One region of the Paraglaciecola sp. G1-13 genome, then DNA from elsewhere that is predicted to be linked to it. Evidence: predicted binding sites of a transcription regulator. Region 1 holds the regulator's gene; each other region holds the start of a gene.

Region 1 (8,285 bases):
ATTCTAAATAGCCAAACTCAGCGTTTGTGTATAAAGGACACAAAAAAAGCCTATAGCATTGCTTGATCCGTTGTGGGGGTTCGTGTTACCAATATAGGCAGTGACGATATACCAAATTTAAATTAGAAATTTATCTAATGTTCTATTCCGACTCGTGCAGCAAAGTAATTATTTTGGTGACAGTGGTGGAGACATGTTCTCCGCGGGGATAGATCTGAATTAACGTCAGACAATTTTAACCCCCCGCACGAAAGTTCGGGGGGTTTTTTGCTTTTAGCGGCAACATTTTCCGAGATATCAATTTCGACAACCGGACGAGGTTTTTCGCGCATACCGTTTCACCTGCGACCTCGACGGATTTTTACACTATTAATGCACTATTTAAGTTAGAGAGAAGAGACAATGCCAAAGTTACGTTCAGCAACCACAACCCAAGGTAGAAATATGGCCGGCGCTCGCGCGCTTTGGCGTGCGACTGGTATGAAAGATGGGGATTTCGGCAAGCCGATTATCGCGGTGTCTAACTCATTTACTCAGTTTGTACCGGGTCACGTGCACCTAAAAGATATGGGGCAGTTGGTGGCGCGTAGCATTGAAGCGGCTGGTGGAGTGGCAAAAGAGTTCAATACGATTGCGGTAGATGACGGTATTGCTATGGGTCACAGCGGCATGCTTTACAGCTTACCTTCTCGCGAAATCATTGCTGACTCGGTTGAGTATATGGTTAACGCGCATTGCGCCGATGCGATTGTTTGTATTTCTAACTGCGACAAAATCACCCCTGGCATGTTAATGGCGTCAATGCGTCTAAATATTCCGGTTATCTTTGTTTCTGGTGGCCCGATGGAAGCGGGCAAAACCAAGCTTTCAGATCAAATCATTAAATTGGATTTGGTGGATGCCATGGTCGCGGGTGTTGATGACAACGTGAACGACGAGCAAAGTGGTGAAATTGAGCGTTCTGCGTGCCCTACATGTGGCTCGTGCTCAGGTATGTTTACTGCCAACTCAATGAACTGCTTAACGGAAGCGCTTGGTTTGTCATTACCAGGTAATGGTTCAATGCTTGCGACGCACGCTGACCGCGAAGGTTTGTTCAAACAAGCGGGTACGCAAATTGTTGAGTTGTGTCGCCGTTATTATCAGCAAGACGATGAATCAGTTTTACCGCGTAACATTGCCAACTTTAAAGCATTTGAAAATGCCATGAGTCTTGATATCGCCATGGGCGGTTCAACCAATACTATTTTGCATTTATTGGCGGCAGCGGTGGAAGGTGAAGTGCCTTTTACCTTGGATGACATTGATCGCTTATCTCGCAACGTACCGCACCTATGCAAGGTTGCGCCTTCTACCCCTCAATACCACATGGAAGATGTGCATCGTGCGGGTGGTGTGCTTGGCATATTAGCCGAGTTGAATCGCGCCGGTTTGTTGCACGAAGACACTCCACATGTGTTAGGAAAATCTATTGGTGAAGTCATAAGTGAGTGGGATATTACCCAACCTGAAAACGCCCATGCCCTCGAGTTTTTCCGTGCAGGCCCTGCTGGCATCCGAACCACGAAAGCATTTAGCCAAGATTGCCGTTACCCTACCGCCGATACCGACCGTGAAAACGGCTGTATTCGTAGCCGCGCAAATGCATTTAGTGAAGAAGGTGGCTTGGCCGTGTTGTTCGGCAATATTGCGCAAGACGGTTGTATTGTAAAAACAGCCGGTGTGGATGAGTCCATTCACGTATTTACTGGTCGCGCACGTATTTACGAAAGCCAAGATGACGCAGTGAAAGCTATTTTAGCCGACGAAGTGATTGCTGGTGATATAGTTGTTATCCGTTACGAAGGCCCTAAAGGTGGACCGGGAATGCAAGAAATGCTGTACCCCACGACTTACTTGAAAGCCAAAGGATTAGGCAAAAAATGCGCTCTTATCACAGATGGCCGCTTCTCAGGCGGTACGTCTGGTTTATCGATTGGCCATTGCTCGCCAGAAGCCGCTAGCGGCGGTGGTATCGGTTTAGTGGAAGAAGGCGACAGCATGACCATCGATATCCCCCAGCGTAAAATTGGTGTTGATATTAGTGATGAAGTGCTTCAAGCCAGACGAGAAAAAATGGAGCAGAGCGCTAATCCTTGGAAGCCAGTCAGCCGTGAGCGTAAAGTGTCACTCGCGCTTAAGGCATACGCCTTATTGGCAACAAGTGCGGATAAAGGTGCTGTGCGCGACGCAAGCAAATTGGAAGACTAATGACCACCAGTGCCCAAGAATATTTAAAAAAGGTTTTAATGTCGCCAGTGTATGACGTGGCGGTAAACAGCGAGTTTGTCCATCTAGACAAATTCTCCGCTGTTTTAGGGAATGATGTATGGCTCAAGCGAGAAGATCAGCAACCGGTTAAGTCGTTCAAATTGCGTGGTGCATATAATAAGATCAGTCACTTAGATGATGAAGCGCTAAACGCGGGGATCATTACCGCATCAGCGGGCAACCACGCCCAAGGTATTGCTTATTGCGCCTCTCGCAAGAATATTCAGGCCACTATTGTGATGCCAGAAACCACCCCTGACATTAAGGTGGACGCGGTGCGCAACTTCGGAGGTGCTAACGTCAATGTAGTGCTTCATGGTACTAGCTTCGACCAAGCCAGTGAAGAGTCTAAACGTTTGGCTGCGCTGCATGGGTATACCATGATCCCGCCATTTGACGACCCAGACGTTATTGCCGGGCAAGGGACCATTGCCAAGGAAATGCTTGAGCAAAACCCGAATCTGGATATCGTTTTTATCGCAGTGGGCGGCGGCGGTTTAGCCGCTGGCATGAGTGTGTATTTGAAGCAGCTCAAGCCCAGTATCAAAATTGTCGCTGTAGAGTCCAGCGAATCTGCTTGTTTACAAGCGGCTTTAAAGGCTGGTGAGCCTACTCCTTTGCCCTTTGTAGGGATTTTTGCAGACGGTGTAGCAGTGAAAACCATAGGTACTGAAACATTTCGCTTGTGTCAGCAATATGTAGATGAAGTCATTACCGTTAACAATGATGAGTTATGCACGGCAATCAAAGATATTTTCGATGATACCCGCGTGATTGCTGAGCCAGCAGGCGCATTGTCTGTTGCAGCCATGCGTAAATACGCTAGGCTAAATGACGTTAAGGGTAAAGTCTTTGGTGGCGTGTTATGTGGCGCTAATATTAATTTTCACACTTTGCGTTATGTGTCTGAACGCTGTGAATTAGGTGAGCAAAAAGAAGCCGTATTTGCCGTTAAAATCCCTGAGAAAAAAGGCGCGTTTAAGCACTTCTGCGAACTGCTAGGTGGTAAAACCATCACTGAGTTCAACTATCGTTTTTCAAGTGAAAAAGAAGCGCATATTTTTGTGGGTGTGAAGTTGCGAAGGGGCCAAGAAGAGTTTGCTGAGTTGATGGCCACTTTGAGTGCAAATGACTACCCTTGTCTGGACATGTCAGACAATGAAATGGCAAAACTGCATGTGCGCTACATGGTAGGTGGTCGCCCCCCTGCTCTGCTTCATGAGCACTTGTTCTCATTTGAGTTTCCTGAACAGCCAGGAGCCCTAATGACCTTCTTAAAAACCTTGGGCGAACGCTGGAACATTACTTTGTTTCATTACCGTAACCATGGTGCTGCGGAAGGTTTAGTGCTAGCGGGGTTTGATTTCCCTGATAACGAACGTGCTGATTTTGAGCAACACTTAGGTCAACTCGGCTACCAATACTCTGAAGAAACCGAAAATCCCGCCTATAAGTTTTTCTTATCAGACGTGAACGGTATTTTCAGCTAATAATTTGCGGTTATCGGTTAAAAAAATGCGCTCGGTTAATCACCTAGCGCATTTTTTATGTGCTCAATATTCACTCATTAGCGTATACACGATTTAAATTTGCTGAAGTCGTTGAGTGATCTCAGGCGAAATTAATTCCTCCACACTTGCTAGCAGTGCTTCGCTGGTATCTGAATGCTGCAACTGCCCTTCGCTAGATGCGTTGATTAATTCGTTATCTTTCAAGGCGTGAATGAAAGTAGATAGTACATTTTTGTCGAAAAACTCTGGTGAATTAATGCCATGTAACGCCGCTAAACGCTCTGCAAATTCTCGACTCTGTTTTTCTAAGCGACCACGGCCAATGGTTTGTTCCTTCTTAAGAATGGTCAGCACGGCAGCATAACGTTGCAGGGTTTCTTGAATGCTTCGATTCAGCAACCAGAATGAATAAAACGCTTTGCTAGTGGCAGCGGGCGGGCACAGTGTGTCATCTTCAGCACGCAGTAAACCCATATCGATCATCGTGCTAAGTAAGCGATCTGTATAATTCATTGCTTCTTCGTGGCTCATATAAATAAATAGCTCGCGCTGCAGCAAAGGATATAGCTGGCCAACGAGGGAGATGACTTGCGGCCTTGCCAAGCCTTTATGGGCAAATACAATGGCGCTGACTAAGCCAGGTAGGGCAAACAAATGCAAAATATTATTGCGATAATAGGTCAATGCCACCGCATTTTTGCGTTTTAGGGAGATGATAGTGCCAAAACTGTCTTGGGATACTTCCAGCTTATTTAGCTTTAACGTATTTTCTACCAATGCTTTGCCATCAAGCTCAGGGATGCTAGATAAGTCACTGTAAGGCGCGGCCTTTAACAAGTCTAGGTAGTCGTCAATGGCGCGTTCGAGTTCATCCTGTGCCATTGCATGTTTCTTAGCGGAAAGTAAGCACATGGCGCACAGTGACATACCGCTGACAGCGGCCGCTTGGTTGATTCGGCCCATAACATCATTGGCTAAGGTATTCACGGCAGGGGTTAACCAGCGCGGTTTTTTATCGGGTTCTAAATTTTGTGCTTCACGCCAATCTGGCACTTCGCTATCAAGAAAGTTGCTTAAATTAATTGGATCACCGAAATTTAAAAATCCGTTTCCGTAGTTTTTCAGCTTACGTACCGCGGAGAACACCTGAAAAAAAGATTCTTTCTTTTTGTCTGTGCCTTTGAGCTCTTTCAAATAGCTTGAGACTTCCATTACGTGCTCGTAGCCAATGTATACAGGTACAATACTGACGGGGCGGTTAATGCCTTTAATCAGTCCCTGAAGGGTCATGGCCAACATACCCGTTTTAGGCGGTAGTAAGCGACCTGTTCGACTTCGGCCTCCTTCAGGATAATACTTCACGGAATAGCCTTTGTTGAAAAGTAGCTCTAAATACTCTCTGAATACCGCGGTATACAGCTTGTTGCCGGCGAAGCTGCGACGTAAGAAGAATGCGCCACATTTTCGTAAAATTCCGCCAATCGGCCAAAAGTTGAGATTGATACCCGCAGCAATATGCGGTGTCACTAAACCTTCGTGATAGATGACATAAGTTAAAAGGAGGTAGTCCATGTGGCTTCTATGGCACGGCACGTAGATAATTTCGTGGCCATTTTGCGCTAACGCCCTGACTTTATCGGCATGTTTTACTTCAATGCCGTTGTACACTTTGTTCCATATTTTTGTGAGTAAGCGGTCGCCAATTCTTACTAACCCTTCGCGATAATCTGCGGCAATTTCATCGACATATTTCTTCGCTTTGGCTTGTATCTGGTGATTTGACTGCTTCTTGCTGCGCGCTTCGTCGCTAACTGCTTGGCGAACAGAGTCTGCGCCCAATACTGCGTTATATAATTCTTGTCGTTCGAGTAACATTGGGCCTATGAGATTTTGGCGGCGACGATGAAAGTGCGTGCCCGCTAAGCGGATAAGCTTGTGGCCTATTTCTTCATCACTGCCTTTTAAATCTGCCATGGTACGAGAGGATACAGCCTTGCTGTAACAAACGAAGTTATCTCTACCTAAAAACAGCACAATAAAAAACTTACGTAACCAGTTTGGAGATACCTGGTTGGCGATAATATCTGACCAGCCGGATAGCTTTCGGCCGGGTGCTCTGCCCCAAAAAATGGAAACCGGGACGATTTGCAAGTCTAACTCTGGGTGCTCTCTGTGGATCTGGAACAGACGAGTAACATCATCTGCAATTTTGGTGATCTTCACTTTTCGAGTAAGCAAAGAACGTGGTTGTTGTAAAAACAAACATGCGGGTAATTCCTTACCACCGATTTGCACCGGCTCGGAGGGCTTAGGCAAGCCTAGGGAATTGGTAGACATTTTTAAAGCAAATTGATCAGTGACCGAGTGTGTGCGCAATAGATAAATAATGGGTTTGGTGGTATCGATCCCAAGTTCGGTCGCTATATCTGTAGGAATGCTATTAACTTTAACCAGCCATTTTAGCGGAACAGATATCATTGTCAGCAGCAGTTTATGCAGCCATGCCATAAGAGTGGTACCTAGATAATGAAAGACCTGTATAGGATACCACGTTATTCGGCTTTTCCACCCCGCGTAATCAGTTTACAGGTCAGAGGTCTTATAGAAAATTACCTTTAATAAACAACAAAGAAGAAAAATTTGAGATTTAGCAACGACTGTATATACTCACAGTTAAACTGTATGAAACAACAGGCTGTGTATGCGTCCACTAACTCCCAGACAAGAAGAAGTCTTGCAACTGATTAAAACCACCATGCTAGAAACAGGCATGCCGCCAACACGTGCAGAAATAGCACGGCACCTTGGTTTTAAATCGGCAAATGCGGCTGAAGAACACCTCAAGGCTCTGGCTCGTAAAGGAGCAATTGAGATCTTGCCCGGCACGTCAAGAGGTATCAGGCTCACTGAGCCTTTAGAAGATCAATTAGAAGACCAAGGTTTGCCGCTTATTGGTCGTGTTGCCGCCGGTGAGCCCATTTTGGCTCAAGAGCATGTTGAAATGCATTACAAAGTTGACCCAAGTTTATTTAAACCCAGCGCTGATTTTTTACTTAGAGTTAGCGGCATGAGTATGAAAGACATTGGTATTTTGGATGGTGATTTACTGGCCGTGCATAAAACAACGGATGTGCATAATGGTCAGGTGGTAGTTGCGCGAGTAGATGAAGATGTAACCGTTAAACGGCTTGAGCGAAAAGGTCGACAAGTCGTACTACATGCTGAAAACGAGGATTTCCAACCTATTAAAGTCGATCTAGCGACGCAGCCTTTTAATATCGAAGGTATCGCTGTTGGTGTTATTCGTAATGCTGACTGGATGTAGTTGAACATTTTTTTAGGCAGTTTGCTGTTACATTATTGATCATTTTCGAGCTTCGCAATGGAGTTCGAAAATATTATTTTATTCCATGAAAACATCCCATCTTACCTACCTCATATTGCCTTTTCGCATATCATTTAATCTATGTGTTTGTTACTGAGTTGTTAACGTAACACACTGATAGACTGATTAAAATTTGGTCGATTGAATATAAAATATACAAAAAAACTGGACTACTCCCCCTATTTTGAGTAATGCTTGTTACACGATTAACAAGTCAGTAACAAAACTTGTCGCGTGCTGAACCTTACAATAATAAATTAGAACGTAGAGTTTGATGGTTATCACCACTATTTTACGCGTTTGACAAGCAGGGGGTCGAGTGAAGAAAATTTCGTTGAGTGTAATGGCAATGTTAGGTGCATTTAATTGCAGCACCGCTTTTGCAGATTCAGTGTCCGACTTAGATCAGTACCAATTAAACATGCGCAAAGGTGTGACTGATATCAGCGCCGAGGTATATGACCTACATATGTTGATGTTCATCATATGTGTGGTTATCGCTGTTGGTGTGTTTGGCGCTATGTTCTACTCCATTTTATTTCATCGTAAATCTCGTGGGGCTAAGCCTGCAAACTTCCACGAGAGTGTTAAAGTTGAAATCGCTTGGACCGTCATCCCTTTTATTATCCTCATTGTAATGGCTATCCCTGCAGCCAAAACGTTGATCGCTATGGAGGATGCCAGTGAACCGGAAGTGACGGTGTTGGTAACAGGGTCACAATGGAAGTGGCACTACAAGTACATGGATAACGACGTCGAATTTTATTCTCGCATGGCAACTCAAGCCGATGAGATTACAGGTAAATTAGACAAGGGTGTTAATTACCTCTTAGAAGTAGACCAACCTTTGGTGATCCCTACCGATAAACGTGTGCGTTTTCTTATTACCTCAGACGATGTTATTCATTCTTGGTGGGTACCAGACTTCGCAATCAAGCAAGACGCTAATCCAGGTTTTATTAATGATGCTTGGGCTAAGGTCAATGAACCGGGTATTTACCGTGGGCAGTGTGCTGAATTATGCGGAAAGGATCACGGGTTCATGCCGGTTGTGGTTATCGCAAAAGAGCCCGCCGAAT
Region 2 (8,285 bases), 800 kb from region 1:
GCAGATTAAGCGCCACTTTAAAGTGAAGTTCGACAAAGAGGAGTATATTCAGACTATTGCTGAAGATGAGGTCTGTGATGATCTTAGGACAATAGTCGGTGAGATAATCACTATGTGTGAAGAATAGACTTCAAACAGTAGGAGTTACAGAGAAAGTTACAGAGAAGTTGCAGAGACATCCATCTTTAAAATAACCTACTATTTTTTCCTACTTCAAGGTGGAACTCCCTACAAGAAAAGTTGATGCACTTTAAGTCAGACCGATTAATGATTTTCAATGGAGTATTGAGCGTTGAGGAAGGAAACGGCGTTTAAGGTCAGTTTTTAGACAAGCGTCAACGCTACAAGATATGCATGATTGTACTGTTCGAAATTGATTTAGGCGCGCTTTAACAGCTCCTTCGCTTTCGTCATTCCTCGCAGCCGTTGATGATGGGTGTGGCGCTTGAACGCATTCATCATTTGCTTCGCACCTGAGGCGTAGCATAAGTGTTTTTCAAACTTAGTGGCTAATGTTGAACATTGAGCAGAATCTAATCCTAATCTTTGTAGAATAGGGCTGTGAATGTTATCTATATGACCCGCCTTATCATCACGAATGCATCAGCCTGTCGTGTCTACTAATTCACAATAGTCTTTGAGTGAATACGCAATACCTCGAGGCATATTTTTACGAGGATTCCCCAAAAAGGGCATTAAAACGCTGGTTGTGACCGTTGCTTTTTAATGGTGTGAATCCGTTTCTTGATACTAGTGTGCTTTGATGTTTCAGGGATTATTATCATAGGTGATTTTTATATTTATCATGGGCTTGAGTGGCCTTAACTTAGAAAGTAAAAACTTCAGACACCCATTTCCTATGTAATCAGCCCTAAGAAAATTTGACTATTTTTTAATCTATACGTTTAATAAACACGAGGATTGTGTTCAATTTAAAAAGGAGTTTTAAATGTCTAGCCAAGCTTTCTATCGACCGAAAATCCCACAGAACGGTCACTTCACTAACAAGTTGCCAGTTATAAACTCGCTTATCAATGTATAACCTCAATGTCTACTTGGCCAATAGTTACCAAAGGAATATATGTTCATGCCTGCTATTCGTTGTTTTATTGAATACTTCAGGGTGCGCGGTAAGTTTCGTAAATGACGAAGGAAAAAAGCGCGTTATTGGATTTGTAGATTTAACCCTTGATATCGATGAGGGCGACGAAGACACCGGAGGCCAATTGGCTGAATTATCGAACGTTGGAATTCTTTTCAGTACTAACCCTATAAGCACTGGTATTGGTCTAGGCTACACAAAAGAAACAACGATAAAGATAAAAAACGACGTCTTGATCTTAATGGACAATATAAAGGAAAGTCAAAATGAGATTCCTGAGAATCAATAAGCTTACAGCAATTCTAATTTTGTTAGGGACGGTAGTAGCATGTACATCAACAGAAGAAGTTGTCTTTATAACTAAAACATCACTCAGTATTGCGGAAATAGAAACAACGCCAGCAGAGGTTAATGTCGGCTATAGCAGAGTTGAGGGGTATTTAGCACCAGCCTATGAGAATGGTGCGCTACCTCCTGTAGTTTCATCAATTAGAACTGATGGAGGTTTATTCTCTCCGCAAGTCCAACAGCTCTATGCCACAGGAGTTGCGGCAAACTTAGTTACATCTCGTGCTACAAATTACAACTACACCACCGATGAATCTGAAGAACTAAAAGGTGAAAAAGAGGGGATGTTTTTTGGAACTAGCACTAACCTCGGCTTTAAAATAGGGATAACACAAGATAATCCATCAATAAATATCGGATATAAACGTATAGAAGCATCCTACATTCCTTTAGGTTCGAGTGGCGATGGAGATGAGGAAGTTGACGTTTACCCCTCAGTGATTGCCAGTATAGATACTACTATTCCAGCAGGAACTGCAATAGACCCTAACCCCGCGGGCCTCAAAGTTGGTCAATATTTTGCTACTGGCACCGCGGCCAAAATTATGGCAACAAAAGGCTTTATTCAAAGTGGATTTGAGGATAAAGCTCAAAACTCGATTGCAAAATATCGGGAAGAGTTAGCAAGACAAAATCAATCAGCGCTACACACATTAAAATGTGCATCTTTTCTCGCCGATGAAAAATGGCCGCAAGTCATAGAAGCTGCCTCTGCTGCAAATCTTTTGAATGGTTTGGAAAGCGAAATAAACGAAAAGTGGCAGACCTATGAATCGGATAAAACATCAGCCAACAGGCAAGAGGCATTAAAGCTGTATTTCGCAGGCATAGCTAACGTTGATGGTAGTAAAAACACCTATTCAGCTGTGCTTGAAGCACATCGCTCTTTAGTTTGTGGCCTCACTTAAGGAAGATAAAATGGAGTATACAAAAGACATACCCTGTGAAAGGTGTGAAGAGGAGAAACGCGAACTCGAAGAAGTAGGAATTTGGGAGGTTCTTGGTTGTGAGTCGATACCTGATAAAGTAGGCTGGTGCCGAATTCGTTACCAGCGAGCAAACTAACAACTTGCTAACTGAAATTGACATCCATAATTAAAATTTCGTAATAATTCACTCCTCTTAGAGGTGGAGTTTCCTACAAGAAGGGTTGATATACTCTAAGTCAGAGCGATTGAGGATTTTTACTGAAGACTATTGAGACAGGCATAATTGGCCGGTTAAAAACGTATTTCTGGGCTAGTACACTGAGCAAAGAAACATGCCTGTCTTGGTTAGATGCATCTTGTAAGTGCCTGTACCTTAAAGGCTAAGGGTTTCATCGCGTTATTTTGACTGGCGTTTGTCGATTACATATTGAACCGCCATTCTAGCAAGACCAGCACCAATGCCTGACACTACTGCCCACGTTACAGCCTCTTTAAGGTCAGTGTTTTCACTTTCCTTGTCTTTCGGGGTGGGTTCGTTAGTCACCTTTTCCCACGATTTTTGTAGTGTTTTTCTTGCTAGAATCCCTGCCGATGCGGCGGCAAGTCCAATACCTACGTTCGTGATAAATTGTTTGTTGCTCATAATGTACCCCTTCAGATTGTGAGTTAATATTTCAGTGCAAACCATAGACCTACTTTGTCAATTTCTGACGTTATTGTTCGAGTTGCAGTTGTAATACAGCTTGTAGGCTGATTACAACGAAAAAGAAAAATGTGTTTTTGCGTCATCACAATCGCTTTAGCAAAAATTCGCTAACTATCTTACGGGTAATATTGTAAATATTTCTCAAGTAAAGGACTCTCTTCTTTTGATCAACTGACAGAGACACCCATAGTTAAAACGACTTATTAAATCTCACCTACTTCAAGGTGGAGTTTCCTACAAGAAGAGTTGAGGACTTTAAGTCAGGTCAATTGAGGATTTTTACTGGAATACTGTGCTTTGAGGAAAAAATGGCGTTTAAGGTCAGCCTTTAGGTAAGAAGCTAGGCTACAAGATGTGTAGGGAATGTGTTCGTTATGAGACATAAATCGAGTGTCGTTTAGGCTTAAAATTGACCATCCTTATTATGGCGTCTTTATATCACCTCTCTTTATATCACGTCATTATATCGCCCGAAATCCAACGCTATCGAAGAACTCAAATTGTTATACATATCATCGAACTTAGCGTTTATTCCCATCTGTTATCATCTTGCGAGCTCTTGCATCTGAATTTCGAATCATATCGTCAATTAGTGCTGTTTCAGGCATATTCTTCCAGTACTTTTTGGGCATTGAGCTTAGCATCGCGCTCTTTTTGATACGGGCGGGGTTAAATATATTAGTGTAATAAGTGAGCCAATATTTTTCGATACGGTCTTCATCAGGACACACACTCGGGTCGGGATTATCTTCTAACACTAACTTTTCAGTGTCCCAATGAGCAGCCCGATAAGGCGTCAGTATCGACCAGCGCATATTTTTAAAGCGAGTTTGGAAGAAGTCGAGTTTAACCTCTAAGCTGAAATGCTCGGGTTCATACCAAGCGATAAAATGCTCTTGTCCGTCAAGCGCAACTTCTCTAAATCTTAAAAAAGCACTCATTTTGTACGCATCACGTTTTACCGCTTTGGCTAAGGTAACAAGCTGCATTATATCTTCGTCAGTTTTTAGCTGAATAAGGTTTTTGTTCTCGAAAATAACGCGCCATAAAACCCGATAACACAGTGCAAAGCGGCTTGCATCTCGATGACACAGCGCATATTTAAAAAGCATTAGTATTGACTTGGGAATAGTGTGTTTCATCTGCCCTTTAGGGGCCGCAATACTCTCTTCAGGATGCCCAAACAAGTCGTCCTGTATTGACTCTGACGTTTGCCAAATAATGTTTTCAGGGGAGATAGCTTGCGCTAAACATTCTCTTGATGCTTTGCGCCACTCGTTATAGCCGGGCACGGAAGTGATGGTAATTGTTTTCATGTTGAGGCTACTTTATTTAGGCGCCGAAGAGCTCAAACTGTTTCGGCTGTTTGAACTGCAGCTCAAAATTATTGCTATCGAGTAAGTGAATTGCAGGTGAGTAATCATTCACAGTAATAAAAGGTTTTAGCTTTTGTAATGGCAGACGCATTTTAGTGAGATCCATCCAGTTAAGTTTTGTATAACGGCGGATCGCTACAATTTTTTGTACGGTGCGCGCACCAAGACCAGGTACTCGTAACAACATTAGTTTGTCGGCTTTATTCAAATCAATTGGGAATACATGACGATTGCGCAATGCCCACGCGAGTTTAGGGTCATGGTCCATATCAAGCATGTCATCGTGCAAGATTTCATCAAGATTAAAGCCATAAAAACGCAATAGCCAATCAGCCTGATAAAGACGGTGCTCGCGGATCAAAGGCGCTGGCTTGAGCGGTAAAACCTCAGACGCATCTGGTATTGGCGAGAAGGCAGAGTAATAAACGCGGCGTAGCTTCTGTTGGCTATAAAGTTTAACACTCGTTCCCAAAATGACTTTATCGTTTGAGCCATCGGCCCCTATGATCATTTGAGTAGACTGTCCGCCAGGGGCAAAGCGAGGAGGACGTTTACCGGTATGCGTTTTGTCTACTTTATGCTCGGCTATTTTGTCTTTTAGAGTATTCATCGAACTATGGATAGCGCCGAGATCTTTTTCTGGCGCGTATTTATTTAATGAAGGCTGGGTCGGCATTTCTACATTAATGCTTAGCCTGTCGGCATATAAACCCGCTTCAGCCTGTAGTTCCGGCGAGGCATTGGGAATTGTTTTAAGGTGTATATACCCCTTGAACCCGTGATCGATACGTAACGACTTTGCAATACGTACCATGCTTTCCATTGTAAGGTCTGGGGAACCGACGATACCTGAGCTAAGAAACAAGCCTTCGATGTAGTTGCGCTTATAAAAATTCAGTGTCAAATCTACCGTTTCTTTCACAGTGAAACGAGCACGTTGAACACTGCTTGATACTCTATTGATACAATAGTGACAATCGTAAATACAGTAGTTCGTCATTAGTATCTTTAGTAAAGAGACACAGCGCCCATCAGGGGTAAAACTGTGGCATATTCCTGTACCGCCAGTAAGCGAACCAATGCCCGTTTTATCAGTTTTCCCAGCCTTGCGTTTACCAGCCGTACCGCTTGCACATGATGCATCGTACTTAGCTGCATCTGAGAGGATTTCGAGTTTTTGAATCAGTTTGTCATGCATCGCAGATTATTACTTTCTCTTAGCAAATACACAAAAGCGGTCGATTCTGTCAGAAATGATGAAACAACACGTGTGTATCAGTTATTTAGTTTTCAAATTATCTTAGTGTTTATATCATGTATAAATATACAGTACAATTTGCATTCTAAATTAAAAGGATTATTAATAAAAAGGGGCATAATGCTTTTTAATAGGCGAGACGGTTGCCGCAAAAAGTACTCAGACCCTATCACTGCTTACCCCATCACAGCCCTTAACCTAAAGGGCCTGTTATACACATTCTTTTTCAACACCTTTGCAACCGAACTCACTTTCAACAAAGTTACAAATACATCCGTATTTAAAATCTCGTAATAGCTCAGACCGACTTCAAGGTGGATATTCCAACAACAAGAATTTAAGTACTTTAAATCAGGCTGATTGGGGGTTTTGACAGGAATATTGAGCGCTGAGAAGGCAGGGGCGCGCTAAGTCAGTTGTTAGGCAAGCGCCTAGGTTTAGGTAGTTATGAAATGTGTTTGTTAGGGGAGCTTCAAGCGCATTTTAATAGCGACGTTATCCCTTTTTGGCTATCGCTCTGCTAGTTTCAAAGATAGGGTAGGGCGCAGTGTCACCTATCGAGTTTACAGTGTTTCTTTTAGGCTCGTGTTTATAGCGTTGATTGGATACGTTTTATATTGGTGTTGCTTACGCCGTGTCGTTTTGAAAGCGTTAGCTAGGTCGCTTGAATTTTCTCTCGTGCTTTGAGCAGGTTTTCTCTTAGTTTTATCTGGGAGTCAAAATGGCATTCCAGTGTAATACATGGGGGCGGCACGATATGCCTTTATCAAGTCGTATTGGGCAGGGCTGATGACAGCCCTATTCAAGATTTGTTAGTCGTTTTAACAGGTGAGTTAATAAAAAGCAGAAAAAACAACAGACGCGCTAGACATCATCATTCACTAACCTTCAAGCGCATTCATGCCAATAGTTGCCTGAAACGTGAACGTCGTTCTGCTGTCGTCTGAGCAAACGGATAATGTACCGTCATGAGCAGAGGTGATTTGGGAAGCAATGAACAAACCCAAACCTAGGCCGCCGGTTTGCTTGTTGCTTTCATTGCGCCAAAAAGGTTGAAACAGTTTATCAATCACCTCTGGTTTTATTGGCTCGCCGCCATTACTCACGCTCAGTGAGAATAGTCCGCTCTCTATCTGTGATGTCACCTCAATAGCTTGCTGTGGATCGCCATGCACAATGGCGTTGATTAACAGGTTAGATAGCAACTGGGCGATTCGCTCAGGGTCGCAGTTAACCGAGCCCTTAATATCAATGTGAGTCTGTATTTCACGCTGGGGGTGCAGCCCAGAGAGCTCATCAACGGTATGGGTAAGAATATCTTCTAGGTTGTTCACCGTCTTAACGTTTAACTGCATGCCGTTACCCATTTTACCTCGGGTTAGGTCCATCACATCGCTAATCAAGCGTTTCATTCTTGTTGCGCTGCTGTCCATGCGTGCGAGTATTTTTTGAGAGGTGGCGTCCGTTACTTGATCTTTTAAAAAACTGACCCCCATAGTCAAAGCAGATAATGGCGTTCTTAAGTCGTGCCCTAGAATGGCAATGTACTGCTCTTGAAGTTTGGCCGCTGCTTTCTCGTTGAATAACTCGGATTGGGCAGTGATAAGCTGTTCGTCAACTTCAATCTGGCGAGAAATCAACTCAGCGAATGACTTAATTTGTTGTTGAATCTCAACCGTTTTCAACTTTATCGGTAGGGGATCTAAACCGCACAGCGTGCCGAAAAAATCACCGTCTTTATTGTAAATGGGAAACGAAAAGTAGCTTTCAAACCCATACATGATTGGAATTTCGCTTTTGCTGTAGTGATCATCTTTTAAAGCATGTTCAATAACAATCGGCTGAGTTGACCTTTTTACCTGAATGCAAAAGGTGGTTGATATATCAAGCTCGTCACCAGGAAGAAGGTTGAAGTTAACTTGATCGAATACCGCGCAGGTCGTCCACTTCTCATCTGTAACCCGTGCAATACAAATGAAGCGCAATCCGGTGGCATCTGACAGCATCTTCATTATATGCGGCACAGCTTCTATAGACTGGATAGTCTGAATGTCTTTTTCAATTAACGCGTTCATTACGTACTCTTTGCTTTTCGCTCTTTTGGCTTATGACTGTTTACGACCTGTATATATTGTCATTCTATGGTCGATAAATCACTGAAGATTTTTAGTCATAAATGTCGGCGGTTTAACCGCTCTGCCACTTCGGCGGGATATTTAGTAAAACCAAATGACTTCTTAAATGACATTAAACCGTTTACTTCATCTCAAGTCTCTCTTTGAGAGAAAAAATTGTTGATATTGTCAGTTAGCGTTTATATGTATGGCCACTTTACCAAGTCTGTTCGCAAGTTCATTTTTCAAGGTATTTGACACAAGTTTCGCAAACATATTGCATTAAGACATTACTTAAATTTCATGGGGCAGGTCAGGGTTTTAGGTGGCGGCACTCGGTATATTGGCTCTGGGTGAAGCAGTGTTACTTATACATTTATTTTCAGGCAAAGCCCAACGCTTAGTACTAAAAGGTAACGTTTTATCAAAAACGGTCTCAATTTATGCTCGCT
Region 3 (8,285 bases), 210 kb from region 1:
GGTGTAGTCGCCGCAATCATGGCCATAGGTATCGTTCACTGATTTGAATAGGTCGATGTCAATCAGTGCTAAAGTTTGGCATTTCGGTACGAGCTGGGTCGCCGCTGCGGCCCGTTCGAAGAAGTGTCGCCGATTCGGTAAGCCAGTAAGAAAATCAGAATTGGCAGCCCTACGTATCAGTTCAATGTTTTCGGTATATTCGATGTTTTGCATGATCCGGCATAAGAATTCTTCTTGGCCATAGGGCTGGGCAAGATAATCGTTGGCTCCGCTTTTAATAAACCGAGCTGAAACCCCGGTGTCACTGTGATCTGACAAGCCTATTACCGCGATATCGTCTTTTGAGGCGCGCTTACGAATTTCATTGAGCAGTGCAATGCCGGTCATGTCAGGCAATTTATTAGCAACAATCACTAACTTTATATGGCTGTAGCGAGTGAGCGCCTCGAGACCTTGTTGTCCGGTGGTGGCCTCATGAGTCATAAAGTTGTGGCGTTGTAACAGCGAAATGCTGCGCTGACGGCTGACTCTTGCGTTATCGACAACTAATACACCTTCACTCTTATTCTTGTGCAAACGGCTGAGCAACACGCTTAAATACTCATAGACCTGCTCGTTTTCTTTCAGAATGTAGTCAATGACGTTTTTATTCAAGATACCGGCTCTGGTTTCTGGATCTAAGAATTCGGTGGTTACTATGGTCGGTAAAAATGAGGCTAGGGTGAAGTCAATCGCTTGACCGATAGGGGCGTCTGGCAGGCGATAATCAACGATGGCACATAAAAAATCTTCAGGTGCTGAGTGCGAGAATATATGTTGCGCCGCAGTCAGGCTAGTCGCTTTAACTGGGGTTAACTGTGCTTTGAGTATCAAGCTGGCAATGACGTCTACGCTTTGTTCGTTATCGTCAATTATCAAGACTTTTGGGCGCATAAAGCCATTTTACCTTTCCGCTGATACTAAGGAGCACTTAAATGTATCGCTACCTTATAGCACCTCGCAGAAAGGGTAAACTTAAGGCGTTAAATTTTATCTAGTTTTGCAAATGACAGCACTAACCATTTACTGCCAACATTATCAAAATTCACCTGCACTCTGGCGTGCTCGCCACTGCCTTCGTAGTTAAGCACAGTGCCTTCCCCGAATTTACGATGAGTCACTCGCTCCCCGAGTTTAAAGCCCGTAGAGTCAAACGCGGTATGACTTGCTGAAGACTGAAAGCGACTTTGCATTGGGCGTGACACTGTCGCTTTGGTGCGCAGACGAACTTCTTCAATAAATTCTGTGGGTATTTCTTTGATAAAGCGAGATGGCGTATGGTATTTGTCTTGACCATAAACACGACGACTTTCAGCGTAGGTGAGATAGAGTTTTTGCATTGCGCGAGTCATGCCCACGTAGCATAGGCGGCGCTCTTCCTCTATTTTGCCGGGTTCGTCATTGCTCATTTGGCTTGGGAACATGCCCTCTTCCACACCCACTAACAATACCATAGGGAATTCTAGCCCTTTGGCTGTGTGTATGGTCATCATCTGCACGGCATCTTGATGCTTATCGGCCTGGGCGTCACCAGCTTCAAGCGAAGCATGGGCAAGAAACGCTGACATGGGGCTCATGTTTTCGGCTTCTTCTGGGGGCGCGAATTGCTTACACGCGGTAACGAGTTCTTCTAAGTTCTCAATACGTGCTTGGGCTTTTTCGCCTTTCTCTGCTTTGTACATGGCGTACAAACCAGAATTTTTGATGACGTGATCAGCGTGTTGCTCTAAGGGTAAATCCGTGGTGTCTTTTTGCAGCTTTAAGACTAAATCTACAAAGGCTTGTAACGCATTGGCTGCACGGCCTGACAAGCGTTTTTCACGCAGTAGCTGTAAGCTCGCTTGCCACATAGACAAGTCATGCTCTTTGGCTTGCTCACGCACCTGGGACAAGGTTTTATCGCCAATGCCACGCGTTGGGGTATTCACGACGCGCTCAAATGCGGCATCGTCAATTTGTTGGTTGATAATACGCAGATAACCTAAAGCATCACGGATTTCCTGACGCTCGAAGAATCGCAAGCCACCGTATATACGATAGGCCACAGACTCTTGCAATAACGCTTCTTCGAGTACGCGTGATTGGGCGTTGTTGCGATACAAAATAGCGCAATCGCTGAGGGCATAACCTTGAGTCTGCCAGTCTTTTATGCGCGATACCGCAAAGCGTGCTTCATCTAACTCGTTAAAGCCGGCATACAAAGAAATAGGTTCGCCGTCTACACCGTCGGTCCATAACTCTTTGCCTAAACGGCCTTGGTTATTATCGATGACGGCATTGGCCGCTTTTAAGATATTGCCCGTGGAGCGATAGTTCTGCTCTAAGCGTATGGTTTTTGCTTGAGGGTAATCACGCAAGAAGTGTTGAATATTCTGCACATTTGCCCCGCGCCAACCGTAAATTGATTGGTCGTCATCGCCAACAATAATCATATTGTTGGTAGGCGCGGCTAATAGGCGCAGCCAAGCGTATTGGATGTTGTTAGTGTCTTGAAACTCGTCCACAAGCACTGCGCGAAAGCGGGTTTGATAATGTTTAAGTAGCTCAGGATTTTCTACCCACAGTTGATGGGCGCGTAGTAATAACTCGGCGAAATCTACCAGGCCAGCCCGTTCACAGGTTTGCTGGTAAACCTGATAAATTTCACATAACTTTTTCTGATTATAGTCACCGTGAGTATCTATGTGCTCAGGTCTTAAGCCTTCGTCTTTATTGCCATTGATGTACCACTGAACGTGTTTCGGCGCCCATTGCTTTTCATCTAGGTTCATACTCTTGATGACACGGCGCACTAGGCGATATTGGTCGTCTGAATCGAGTATTTGGAAGTTTTCGGGTAACTTAGCTTCAGCGTAATGGGTGCGCAATAGTCTGTGAGCGATACCGTGAAAGGTGCCTATCCACATATTGCTTAGTGCACTGCCTTGCAACTCTTCGATACGCCCGCGCATTTCGCGAGCGGCCTTGTTGGTAAAAGTAACGGCGAGAATACCCCAAGGGGCAATGCCTTCTACTTCCATTAACCAGGCAATGCGATGCACCAACACTCGGGTCTTACCGCTGCCAGCGCCGGCCAGAATAAGCATGTCAGCAGCAGGCGAGGCAACTGCATCACGTTGTTTATCATTGAGTTGTTCTAAGAGTCGAGATACATCCATGGGGGAAAAAATGCTGTAGAATTATGAACGCATTATAACAGTTATACTGTGTTTTTATACAATTAATGAATTTGTTCTTAGTCATTATTAGGCTTTAAAATAACAACTGATTACACTGCCGACTGATGCAGACATAAGGTAGATACTCGTGGACAATAATTTTTGGCAAACGCTTCGTAATGAAGCACAGGTGATGACTGAAAAAGAACCCTTGCTTGCCACTTATGTAGATGAATGCATTTTAAAGCAAGATGACTTCGCAGGTGCGCTGAGCTTTATTTTGTCCAATAAGTTATCTGACAAAGTGATGTCGGCTAAGGCTTTACGCACCATGCTTGACCAAGCTTATCGCGACCAGCCCTTGTTAGTAGAGGCGACTGTGTTTGATATTGAAGCAACCTTTGAGCGCGACCCTGCGGTGAAATCGTATTTAACCGTGCTGCTTTACTTTAAAGGGTTTCATGCCATTCAGGTGCATCGTTTTGCGCATATGTTGTGGTTAATGGGCCGCCATGAATTGGCGTTATTTATTCAAAGTCGCAGCTCTGAAGTGTTGTCAGTGGATATTCATCCTGCGGCATATATAGGCCAAGGCGTGATGTTTGATCATGCTACAGGTATCGTTGTCGGTGAAACGGCGGTGATTGAAGATAACGTATCGATTATGCAATCTGTGACCCTTGGCGGTACAGGGAATGAAGTTGGCGACAGGCATCCTAAAGTGCGCCATGGGGTGATGATAGGCGCGGGTGCCAAAATATTAGGTAATATTGAAATTGGCCCAGGTGCTAAGGTCGGCGCTGGTAGTGTGGTATTAGCGGATGTGCCATCACACGTTACGGTTGCAGGTGTGCCAGCTAAAATTGTGGGCAAGCCAAGTTGCCAAAATCCCTGTCAAACTATGCGCCAGAACGTTTTAGAAGATTAGTTTAGCGAAAAGATTAATCGGCAACCCGCCTGATGAGGCGTTGCCGTTATCGAGCGAGTATTGTGTTGACGCAGAGCTTAGTTTATATCGCACAGCTCGCTTAAATGTTTCAGTTGAATATCCGGTAACACGGTAACGTCTTCGTTATTAAGTGACATCGGGCGATTATCTGCATACCAGGCACTCATGAATCCGGCTTTCTTGGCACCTAAAACGTCCTTTTCTAGGTTATCCCCCACGTGCAATATGGATTCACCGGGCAGGTTTAACAGCTTCTTAGCTGCATCGAACATAGCGCTGTTGGGCTTCATGGGAAACGCTAAACTGGCATGAAAGCTCTTTTGAAAGTAATCCGCGATACCGATTTGCTCTAAGTTTACATTGCCATTGGTGATAGCGACTAATGGCCAGCGCTCCCCTAGCTTGCTCAGAATATCAGTGACTTCACTACTCACTTGAAAATTGCTGCGTTCAAAATAGAAAAAGTCGAAGGCTTCATCCACCGCGCTCTTAAGCGCATGGCCGCTGTGACCGAATGCTCGAATGCCGCTGGTAAGTACTTCTCGGCGCAACATGCCCATGTCACTGTGAAGCTCAGGCTTTTGTTTTAATGTGGTGCGTCTATGGTCGCGCCAATAGGCTGGATGGCTGTGTGATGGGTCATCTGCAAAGCTACCCAAAAACTCAATCAAGGCGTGTTCAGCGCGGATGATGTAAGGGTAATTGTCGTAAAGGGTGTCATCGAGATCGAACGTCATGGCCTTAATTTGGCCGATATTACGGTAATAAATCATGTTGTCGATTCTGTCCTCTTTTCTTGCATTAATGATCCGCCGAAATGCTATTTTCGACGCTTGGCTCTGGGGTGCGCTGTATCGTATACGCTAGCCAAATGCTGAAAGTTCAGATGAGTATACACTTGCGTAGTGGATAAATTCGCATGGCCGAGTAGTTCTTGCACTCCGCGTAAATCACCGCTTGATTCTAAAATGTGGGTGGCGAATGAATGGCGTAATTTGTGTGGGTTGATATCTTGATCTAAATGCTGCTGCTTGGCCCACAACTGCATCCGTTTCGCAATTTGCCTATGACTAATGCGTCTTCTGTGTTTGCTTAAAAACAATGCCGGCTCATCACCGTCAGCTAAAACACCGCGCACTTTCAACCATTCGCCAAGGCATTTTAACGCCGTTTTACCAATGGGCAGTATGCGCTCTTTACTGCCTTTACCCATGACCCTTAATTGGCCGTCGTCTTGTAGGCTTTTCAGGTTTAAATCGGCCAGCTCAGCTAAACGTAAGCCGCAGCTGTAGGTTAGCTCGAGCATGGCTTTATCTCGAACCCCAAGGAGAGAGTCATCATCGAAGTTTAGCAGCTGATGCATTTCATCTACATTAAGCTGTTTAGGTAATGGACTGCTTTGTTTAGGCGCTTGTACCGCCTTGGCTGGGTTACTAGATAACACTTCGAGCTCAACCAGATAAGCGCAATAGCCACGCAGTGCAGATAGTCGAAGGGCGATACTGCGTGGGCTCAACCCTTGACGACGAGCCTGATTCAGCACTTGGCGCACATGATCGACCGTTAGCTGTGGCCATGCGGTAATGGTGAGGGCTTGGCAGATGCTGGCGAGTTGACGCTGATAATTTTCAATGGATTTAGCGGCCAGATTACGTTCGTACTTAAGATAATCAAAGTACTTGCCGAGTAAGGGTTGCAGACTTGGCTGTTCGCTCATTCGTCAGCCAGGATGTCAGTAAGCCAGTAATTTAGGCAGTAGAATGCTTAAAAACTGTTGTAACTGAGTGATAAGCAAGGTGTCCATGTCAGGGTTAAAGTGCCCAGGATCGTTGCTGCCAATGGCTAAAATACCCAGCTCGCCATTATCACCTAAGCGCAATAAGGCAACAGATTCAGCTTGTTGGTCATTAAATAACAGCTTTTTTTCGTGCTCGCTCAAGCGGCCGAAGAAAAACGCCTCGTCTTTAAAGCGCTTTTCGGCAAATAATTTGCGCTGAATTTCTGGTAATGCAAAGGCACCCTTGTAAGGTTTCAAAGCGACAGATGAAAGGTTTAACTGCTCTTGCATCACGTCTTCGAGCACATATTGCACTGAACTTATGTCAGAGCATTTCAATACGCGTAGGTTTAGATCGGCATAAATACGGTATATGGCTTCGTTTTGTTTAGCGATGCTGATCAGCTGAGTCAGTTTGGAATTGAGTAAGCGTACTTTTTGGCGTAGCTGTTCACTTTGGCGCTCGACCAGAGAGACACTGCCTTTTTGGGCATGGGGCAATTGCAGTTGCTCAAGTAACGCTGGGTGTTTAACGAAGAACTCAGGGTGCTTGGCAAGATAGATAGCCACCTGCTGTTCAGTTAACCCATCCGGTTCAGCAAAGGAAGCGGTGTCGTCTAATGGACTTTTTTGCTGACCAGATGCTTCATTCATAACGTGATATTTCCATCAAAGACATGTTCCGCTGTCCCTGTCATTTTTAAGATTGATCCTGGCCCTTGCCAACGAATTTTCAAGGTACCACCTGGTAAATCGACAGTGACTTCCTTGTTTAACTTTTTCTGCATTTGCCCTACGGCGACGGCTGCACACGCGCCGCTACCACATGCGAGGGTTTCACCCACGCCGCGCTCATAAACACGAAGTTTAATATGACCGCTGTTTAAAATCTGCATAAAGCCGATGTTGGCACCCTCAGGAAAGCGTTCGTGGGCAACTAACGTTTTACCTATGCCTTCTACATCAGCTGTTTCGACATCATCCACTAATAATACACAATGGGGGTTACCCATGGAAACTGCACCGCAAAAGAAGGTGTGGTCGTTCTCGCGGATGATATAAATGTTTTCTTGCTTGTTGGCCTTTAACGGGATTTTAGCCGGTTCAAAAATAGGCTCGCCCATGTTGACGGTAATTTGCCCGTCACGCTCATGGTATAACACGATGCGACCAGCCTTGGTGCTTACCACGATTTTGTTGCGGTTGGTTAGGCCTTTCATCTTAACAAAGCGAGCGAAACAACGAGCACCGTTGCCGCACTGGGAAACTTCGGAGCCGTCTGAGTTAAAAATACGATAATGAAAGTCTTGTTCCGGGTCGTACGGAGGCTCTACGACCAATAATTGGTCGAAGCCGATACCGAAATTGCGATCCGCCAACTGGGAAATTTTTTCTTTACTGAAAAAAACGTTTTGGGTTACGTTGTCAATAACGACAAAGTCATTGCCTAAACCGTGCATCTTTGAAAACTGAACTTGCATGTTTGCCACTTACGTAAAAATCACTTAATCAGACGACGATCGCCCTTGTATCAAGTACCTATAATGATGGTTATATCATTTCAAAGCACGGCTGACTATGGGTTTGCATCGTCTTGGCTAAGGGACGATGCAACTTACAGTGCATTCTATTGTGCAATAGGTAACGCTATAGGTAGTGCGATACTTTTACAGTACGCTTTCACCACGCCACAAGTCTTCAAGGGTTTCTCGTTCACGAACAACCATTACCTGGTCTTTGTCGACCATGATTTCAGCGGCCTTACAGCGACTGTTGTAATTGGACGCCATGACAAACCCATAAGCACCCGCGCTGCGTACCGCGAGGTAATCGCCCGCATCGATCGCCAATTCACGCTCTTTTCCAATGAAATCGCCTGTCTCGCAAATGGGCCCAACAACATCATAAACCGCACTGTCACGCGTCAAAGACGTATCAAGTGGAATGATGCTTTGCCAAGCTGAGTATAATGCCGGGCGAATTAAATCGTTCATAGCGGCATCAACGATCGCAAAGTTCTTTTCAGCCCCTTGTTTTAAGAACTCAACCTTGGTCAGTAGCACACCGGCATTAGCCATAATGGCCCGGCCCGGTTCAAAGATGAGCTGTAAATCTTCACGCCCTTGCATGCGCTGCGCGATTGCCTGGGTGTACTCATCAGGATGAGGAGGCGTTTCATCTTTATACGTTACGCCTAAGCCACCGCCTACATCTAAATGCGCCAATGTAATGCCATTTTCGGCAAGCTCATCAATAAGAACCAACAGTTTATCCAGGGCATCAACAAAGGGGGCAATTTCAGTTAATTGCGAGCCTATGTGGCAATCTATTCCTTTGATCTCAAGATTCGGTAAGGACGCAG

The links. Region 1 encodes LexA, which represses DNA repair genes until DNA is damaged. Its sites were predicted from a motif close to TACTGTATNNNNATACAGTA; they were not measured.
Region 2: a site for LexA is predicted at 5,774-5,793, ahead of AC0L6N_RS16280 (putative DNA modification/repair radical SAM protein). Genes of this name have one in related genera too.
Region 3: a site for LexA is predicted at 3,242-3,261, ahead of uvrD (DNA helicase II). Genes of this name have one in related genera too.

The regions. Positions count from the first base shown of each region.
Region 1 is NZ_CM147903.1:4,639,839-4,648,123, reverse strand. It holds gene ilvD (dihydroxy-acid dehydratase) at 403-2,250, shown strand; gene ilvA (threonine ammonia-lyase, biosynthetic) at 2,250-3,800, shown strand; gene plsB (glycerol-3-phosphate 1-O-acyltransferase PlsB) at 3,894-6,329, opposite strand; gene lexA (transcriptional repressor LexA) at 6,523-7,146, shown strand; gene coxB (cytochrome c oxidase subunit II) at 7,556-8,285, shown strand, end outside.
Region 2 is NZ_CM147903.1:3,839,533-3,847,817, reverse strand. It holds gene AC0L6N_RS16315 (ATP-dependent nuclease) at 1-127, shown strand, start outside; partial or broken gene AC0L6N_RS16310 (transposase) at 379-773, opposite strand; gene AC0L6N_RS16305 (hypothetical protein) at 1,110-1,391, shown strand; gene AC0L6N_RS16300 (hypothetical protein) at 1,369-2,358, shown strand; gene AC0L6N_RS16295 (hypothetical protein) at 2,369-2,515, shown strand; gene AC0L6N_RS16290 (DUF4235 domain-containing protein) at 2,777-3,022, opposite strand; gene AC0L6N_RS16285 (TIGR03915 family putative DNA repair protein) at 3,607-4,401, opposite strand; gene AC0L6N_RS16280 (putative DNA modification/repair radical SAM protein) at 4,418-5,659, opposite strand; gene AC0L6N_RS16275 (GAF domain-containing sensor histidine kinase) at 6,601-7,794, opposite strand.
Region 3 is NZ_CM147903.1:4,431,165-4,439,449, reverse strand. It holds gene AC0L6N_RS18855 (GGDEF domain-containing response regulator) at 1-933, opposite strand, end outside; gene uvrD (DNA helicase II) at 1,023-3,197, opposite strand; gene cysE (serine O-acetyltransferase) at 3,346-4,125, shown strand; gene AC0L6N_RS18840 (HAD-IA family hydrolase) at 4,203-4,919, opposite strand; gene AC0L6N_RS18835 (tyrosine recombinase XerC) at 4,967-5,863, opposite strand; gene AC0L6N_RS18830 (DUF484 family protein) at 5,879-6,577, opposite strand; gene dapF (diaminopimelate epimerase) at 6,574-7,404, opposite strand; gene lysA (diaminopimelate decarboxylase) at 7,591-8,285, opposite strand, start outside.